2 regions of the Xanthomonas medicagonis genome follow, and region 1 is predicted to be linked to the other one. Evidence: predicted binding sites of a transcription regulator. Region 1 holds the regulator's gene; the other holds the start of a gene.
What was found. Region 1 encodes FliA, which starts transcription of late flagellar genes. Its sites were predicted from a motif close to TAAAGTTTNNCNNNCNNNGGCCGATAA; they were not measured.
Positions count from the first base shown of each region.

Region 2: a site for FliA is predicted at 1,409-1,435, ahead of AB3X07_RS08010 (STAS domain-containing protein). Genes of this name have one in related genera too.

Region 1 is NZ_CP162488.1:2,784,720-2,788,069, forward strand. It holds gene flhF (flagellar biosynthesis protein FlhF) at 1-303, shown strand, start outside; gene AB3X07_RS11755 (MinD/ParA family ATP-binding protein) at 290-1,174, shown strand; gene AB3X07_RS11760 (RNA polymerase sigma factor FliA) at 1,171-1,920, shown strand; gene cheY (chemotaxis response regulator CheY) at 1,938-2,330, shown strand; gene AB3X07_RS11770 (protein phosphatase CheZ) at 2,331-2,942, shown strand; gene AB3X07_RS11775 (chemotaxis protein CheA) at 2,947-3,350, shown strand, end outside.
Region 2 is NZ_CP162488.1:1,887,677-1,891,026, reverse strand. It holds gene mfd (transcription-repair coupling factor) at 1-1,154, shown strand, start outside; gene AB3X07_RS08010 (STAS domain-containing protein) at 1,522-1,839, shown strand; gene AB3X07_RS08005 (chemotaxis protein CheA) at 1,853-3,350, shown strand, end outside.

The DNA.
Region 1 (3,350 bases):
CGGTCCTTGCTAGTACTCCCTGCCAATGCCCATTTCTCCGACCTGGACGAGGTGGTGCGCCGGTTCGCCGGCGCCGATCCGCAGGGGGTGATCTTGACCAAGCTGGATGAAACCGGGCGGTTTGGCAGTGCCCTGTCGGTGGTCGCGGACCACCGGCTTCCCATCACCTGGGTGACCGATGGTCAGCGCGTGCCGGACGACCTGCACCGCGCCAACGCCGCCAGCCTGGTATTGCGCCTTGAAGATTTGCGGCGCGCTGCCGATAAGCCCTGTACTCCGGAGCAGACCCATGCCGTCGCGTGATTACGTCAACCTGACCAATGCCTTCCCCCTGTCGGCAACGCGCAGCGAGCCGCTGGGCCCGGTGCGCACCATCGCCGTGACCGGCGGCAAGGGCGGCGTCGGCAAGACCAACATCTCGGTCAACCTGTCCATGGCGCTGGCCGACATGGGCAAGCGCACCCTGCTGCTGGACGCCGACCTCGGCCTGGCCAACGTCGACGTGCTACTCGGGCTGACCCCCAAGTTCACCCTCGCCGACCTGGTCGCCGGGCGCTGCACCCTGGAAGAGGTGCTGATCGACATGCCCAACGGCCTGATGGTGGTGCCCGCCGCCTCCGGCCGCCGGCACATGGCCGAACTGCCGCCGGCGCAGCACGTCGGCCTGGTCAACGTGTTCTCCGAGCTGCAGCGCGAGCTCGACGTGATGATCATCGACACCGCAGCCGGCATCACCGACAGCGTGCTGACCTTCTGCCAGGCCGCGCAGGACGCGGTGGTGGTGGTCTGCGACGAACCGGCCTCGATCACGGACGCCTACGCCCTGATCAAGGTGCTCTCGCGCGAACGCGGCGTGGACCGGGTGCAGATCGTGGCCAACATGGTCCGCGACCTCAACGAAGGCCGCCTGCTGTACGACAAGCTGAGCCGGGTGTGCGAGAAGTTCCTCGGCGACGTGTCGCTGAACTACCTGGGCTGCGTGCCGCAGGACGACTGGCTGCGCCTGTCGGTGCAGCGCCAGCAGCCGGTGGTCAAGGCCTACCCGTCCAGCCCGTCGGCGCAGGCGATCGCCGAGATCGCCCGCCGCACCGCGCGCTGGCAGGCCCCGACCGCGCCGCGCGGCAACGTCGAGTTCTTCGTCGAACGGATCATCCAGCGGGGGGTCGCCGCATGAACGCCGCCGCCCAGTACCGCGCCGTGCAGCGCAACAGCGCCAACGACTACATCACCCAGCATTCGGACCTGGTGCGGCGCATCGCCCACCACCTGGCGGCGCGGCTGCCGGCCAGCGTCGAGATCGACGACCTGATCCAGGCCGGCATGATCGGCCTGATCGAGGCCTCGCGCAGCTACGATGCCGACCAGGGCGCCTCGTTCGAGACCTACGCCTCGATCCGCATCCGCGGCTCGATGATCGACGAGATCCGCCGCGGCGACTGGGTGCCGCGCTCGGTGCACCGCCGCGCCCGCGACGCCGCCTCGGCGATCCGCAAGATCGAGCAGAGCACCGGCCGCGCCGCCGCCGCCAACGAAGTGGCCGCGGCGATGGACATGCCGCTTCCCGAATACCTGCGCTTGATGGAAGATGCCGCACGCGGCCAGGTGCTGAGCCTGGAGTCGCGGGTCGAGGACCATGGCGAACTGGACACCATCGCCAAGGGCGGCCCCAATCCGCAGCAGATGCTGGAACGCAGCGAATTCGGCCGCGAGCTGGGCAAGGCGATCGCGCAGTTGCCCGAACGCGAGCAGCTGGTGCTGTCGCTGTACTACGAGCAGGAACTGAACCTGAAGGAAATCGGCGCGGTGCTCGGTGTCAGCGAGTCGCGCGTGTGCCAGATCCACGGCCAGGCCACGGTCCGGTTGCGCGGGCGCCTCAAGGCGTTCGAAGCGGCCGACGCCGGCCTGGAAGACGAAGAATAAGACCCAAGGAGTAAGCGGTGAACAAGAACATGCGGATTTTGATCGTGGACGATTTCTCGACGATGCGACGCATCGTCAAGAATCTGCTCGGCGATCTGGGCTTCACCAACACCGCCGAGGCCGAAGACGGCAACAGCGCCCTCGCCGCGCTGCGCTCGGCACCGTTCGAGTTCGTGGTCACCGACTGGAACATGCCCGGCATGACCGGCATCGACCTGCTGCGCAACATCCGCGCCGACGACAAGCTCAAGCACCTGCCGGTGCTGATGGTGACCGCCGAGGCCAAGCGCGAGCAGATCATCGAGGCCGCGCAGTGCGGCGTGAACGGCTACATCATCAAGCCGTTCACCGCGCAGACGCTGCAGGAGAAGCTGGGCAAGATCTTCGAACGTCTGGGAGCGACCGCCTAAATGGAAGCCACCGCCGAACGTACCGCCCTGATCGAACGCCTGCAAGGCGCCCTGGACGCGCTGGAGAACGGCGACGAGGCCGGCTGGCGCAGGGAGATCGACACCCTCGCCGCCTGGCGCACGCGACCGATGATGCAGGGCCTGAGCCGGCTCGCCCGCGACCTGGGCCAGGCGCTCGGCGAACTGCCGGTGGTGCCCAGCGAGGCCGGCGAACTGGACGACGCCTGCTCGCGCCTGGACCACGTGGTGGAGATGACCGAACAGGCCAGCCACCGCACCCTGGACCTGGCCGAGGAATGCCGCGCGCTGGCCAACCAGCTCAGCGCCGGCGGCCTCAGCGGCGACCAGAGCGAGATCCTCGACAAGATCCGCCACAACCTCACCGAGATGGCCCTGGCGCAGAGCTTCCAGGACCTGACCGGGCAGATCATCCGCCGCGTCGCCACCATCGTGCGCCGCGTGCACGAAGGCTTCGGCGCGCTGGGACTGCCGCCGAAGGACGACAACAAGAAGGCCGACGGCGGCCTGGCCGGCCCCGCGCTGGCCGGACTGGACCGTCACGGCGTGTCGCAGAACGACGCCGACGACCTTTTGTCAGGACTGGGACTGTAATTTTATGAGCGCCGTACCCGACGACATCGCTGCCGACTTCATCATCGAGGCCCAGGAGATCCTGGACCGGCTCGGCGAGCAATTGGTGTCGCTGGAGCAGGCGCCCGAGGACAGCGGCCAGCTCAACGCGGTGTTCCGCGGCTTCCACACGCTCAAGGGCGGCGCCGGCTTCCTGGCGATCACCCCGATGGTGGAGCTGTGCCACGCCGCCGAGGACACCCTCGGCCAGGCCCGCGCCGGCCAGGCCACCCTGCAGGCACGGCACTTCGACGCCGCGCAGCAGTCGCTGGACTACCTGCAGTCGATGCTCGACGCGTTCGGCAGCGGCAACGAACCGCCGCGCGCGCCGGCGTCGCTGATCGCGCAGTTCGCCACCAGCGGCGAAGAGACGGCGGTGGTGGCGGCCAA
Region 2 (3,350 bases), 900 kb from region 1:
TCAACATGGCCATGGCCGGGCTGCGCGACCTGTCGATCATCGCCACCCCGCCGCCGAACCGGCTGGCGGTGCAGACCTTCGTAACCGCCTGGGACAACGCGCTGCTGCGCGAGGCGTTCCAGCGCGAACTCAGCAGAGGCGGCCAGCTCTACTTCCTGCACAACGACGTGGAAAGCATCGGCCGCATGCAGCGCGAGCTGAGCGAACTGGTGCCGGAGGCGCGCATCGGCATCGCCCACGGGCAGATGCCCGAGCGCGAGTTGGAACGGGTGATGCTGGATTTTCAGAAGCAGCGTTTCAACGTGCTGCTGTCGACCACGATCATCGAATCTGGCATCGACATCCCCAACGCCAACACCATCGTCATCAACCGCGCCGACCGCTTCGGCCTGGCCCAGTTGCACCAGTTGCGCGGTCGCGTCGGCCGCTCGCACCACCGCGCCTACGCCTACCTGCTGGTGCCGGACCGGCGCAGCATCACCCCGGATGCGCAGAAACGGCTGGACGCGATCGCCTCGATGGACGAACTCGGTGCCGGCTTCACCCTGGCCACGCACGACCTGGAGATCCGCGGCGCCGGCGAACTGCTCGGCGAGGACCAGAGCGGACAGATGGCCGAGGTCGGCTTCAGCCTGTACACCGAACTGCTGGAGCGCGCGGTGCGCAGCATCCGCCAGGGCAAGCTGCCGGACCTGGACGCCGGCGAGGAAGCGCGCGGCGCCGAAGTGGAACTGCACGTGCCGGCGCTGATCCCGGACGACTACCTGCCCGACGTGCACACCCGCCTGACCCTGTACAAGCGCATCTCCAGCGCGCGCGACACCGAGGCCCTGCGCGAACTGCAGGTGGAGATGATCGACCGCTTCGGCCTGCTGCCGGATCCGGTGAAGCACCTGTTCGCGATCGCCGAACTGAAGCTGCAGGCCAACACGCTGGGCGTGCGCAAGCTGGAACTGGGCGAGCTCGGCGGCCGCATCGTGTTCGAGGCCAAGCCCAACGTCGATCCGATGACCATCATCCAGATGATCCAGAAGCAGCCCAAGCTGTACGCGATGGACGGCCCGGACAAGCTGAAGGTGAAGCTGCCGCTGCCCGAGGCCGCGGATCGCTTCAACGCCGCGCGCGGCCTGCTCGCGGCGCTGTCGCCGCGCTGAGCCGACAGCACCGGCGCGCCCGCGATGGGCGCGCCGCGCGCCGACTTCCTGGCGCGCCTCCTCCTCCATGTGAAGAACGACGGCCGTTTTTCCGGCCGTTTTTCGTTGCGCCGCAGCAGCGGCGTATTGGCATGGCGCATGCATTGGGTTCCTCGCCAGGCAGCGACGCCAAGGCCATCTGGAATGCATTTCCGGTTCTGCATCTGAACCGCTCATCCATGTCAAGGCTTAGCGAGACAAATGTGGCATTCGGCCTAAATATTCCCGAAAGGCGCCGATATCTGCTTACACCGCCATCTGCACGCCGTCTTCACATCGTGCCGCGGCCGCTCTTTCGCCGTTCTACCGCTCGCTTCGGAGACACGCCATGCACTCGACCTCGCCGGACTCCCCGCCTCCTCCGCTGCAACTGAGCCTGGAAGGCGACATGACCATTCGCCGCGCCGGCGAACTGAAGCCGTTGCTGCTGCCGGCGCTGGAGCATCCGGGTGGCCTGCACCTGCAGCTGCAAGCGGTGACCGAAATCGACGCCACCGGCGTGCAGCTGTTGCTGGCCACGCAGGCCGCGTTGCGCGCGCTGGGGCGTCCGTTCCAGCTCGACGGTTGCAGCGCGCCGGTCAACGACGCACTCGATCTGCTTGGCCTGCGCGACACGCTCGCGTGCGCCAACGCCACCTTCCACTGATCGGCACCCGCCCATGAATCTCGCCCAATTGCTGCAGACCTTCATCGCCGAGAGCCGCGACCTGCTCGAGGACATGGAACGCAACCTGCTGGAGGCCGAACGCGGCGAAGCCGGTCCCGACGCGGTCAACGCCATCTTCCGCGCCGCGCACACCATCAAGGGCTCCGGCGGCTTGTTCGACCTGGCGCAACTGGTGGGTTTCACCCACGTCGTGGAAAGCGTGCTCGATCTGGTCCGCGACAACACGCTGGCGCTGGACACGGAGCTGATCCAGCTGATGCTGGCCTGCTGCGACCATATCCGTGCGCTGGTGGAAGCGGCGGCCGGCGCCGATGCCGACGAAGCCACCCTGGCCGCCGACGGCGCGCCGCTGCTGGCGCGACTGCAGACCTATCTGCAGCCGGCGGCGGTCCCCGTGGCCACGGTGGCCGCCGCGGCGACGGCCGCCACGGCGCACACCGGCTACTGGCGCATTGCGCTGCAACTGTTCAGCGATGCGCTGCGCTTCGGCAACTCGCCGCTGCACCTGATCCGCTGCCTGCGCAGCCTGGGCACGCTGGAAGCGGTGCGCACCCGCCACGAACGCGTGCCGGCGCTGCCGGAACTGGACCCGGAGGCTTGCTACCTGGGCTTCGACATCCTGCTGCGCTCGGACGCGCAGCAGGCCGCGATCGAGGACATCTTCGAATTCGTCCGCGACGACTGCGAGTTGCACGTCGTCGCGGTGGATCCGCACGGCGATGCCGCCAACCTGGACCTGCCGTTGCTGGTCGCCGAAGCCGGCGGCCACGCGCAGGCCGACGATTTCGCCAACTTCGGCGCGGCCGAACCGGCTGCGGACGCCCCTGCCCTCGCCGCTCCGGCGGCGCCCGCCGCGGCGGCCGCCAAGGCGCCCGCCGCGCGTGCCGAAGGCGGCGCCGCGCGCGCGCAGGAAGGCGGCTCCATCCGCGTCGATGCCGACAAGCTCGACCGCATGATCGACCTGGTCGGCGAACTGATCATCGCCGTCGCCAGCACCGGCGCCAACGCCCAGCGCACCGGCGACGCGCAACTGCTCGAATCCACCTCGATCCTGGCCGGCCTGGTCGAGGAAGTGCGCGAAAGCGCGCTGCAACTGCGCATGGTCAAGATCGGCGGCACCTTCAGCCGTTTCCATCGCGTGGTCCACGACGTGGCGCGCGAACTGGGCAAGGACATCGCCCTGGTGGTCAACGGCGAGGACACCGAACTGGACAAGTCGGTGGTGGAGAAGATCGCCGATCCGCTGACCCACCTGGTGCGCAACGCGATGGACCACGGCATCGAATCGGCCGAGCTGCGCCAGGCGCGCGGCAAGCCGGTGCGCGGCACGGTCCGGCTCAACGCCTTCCACGATTCGGGCAGCATCGTCATCCAGATCAGCGACGACGGTGGCGGCCTCAACCGCGACCGGATCCTGGCCAAGGCGCTGGAACGCGGCCTGATCGAACCCGGCCGCAACCTGTCCGACCGCGACGTGTTCGCGCTGATCT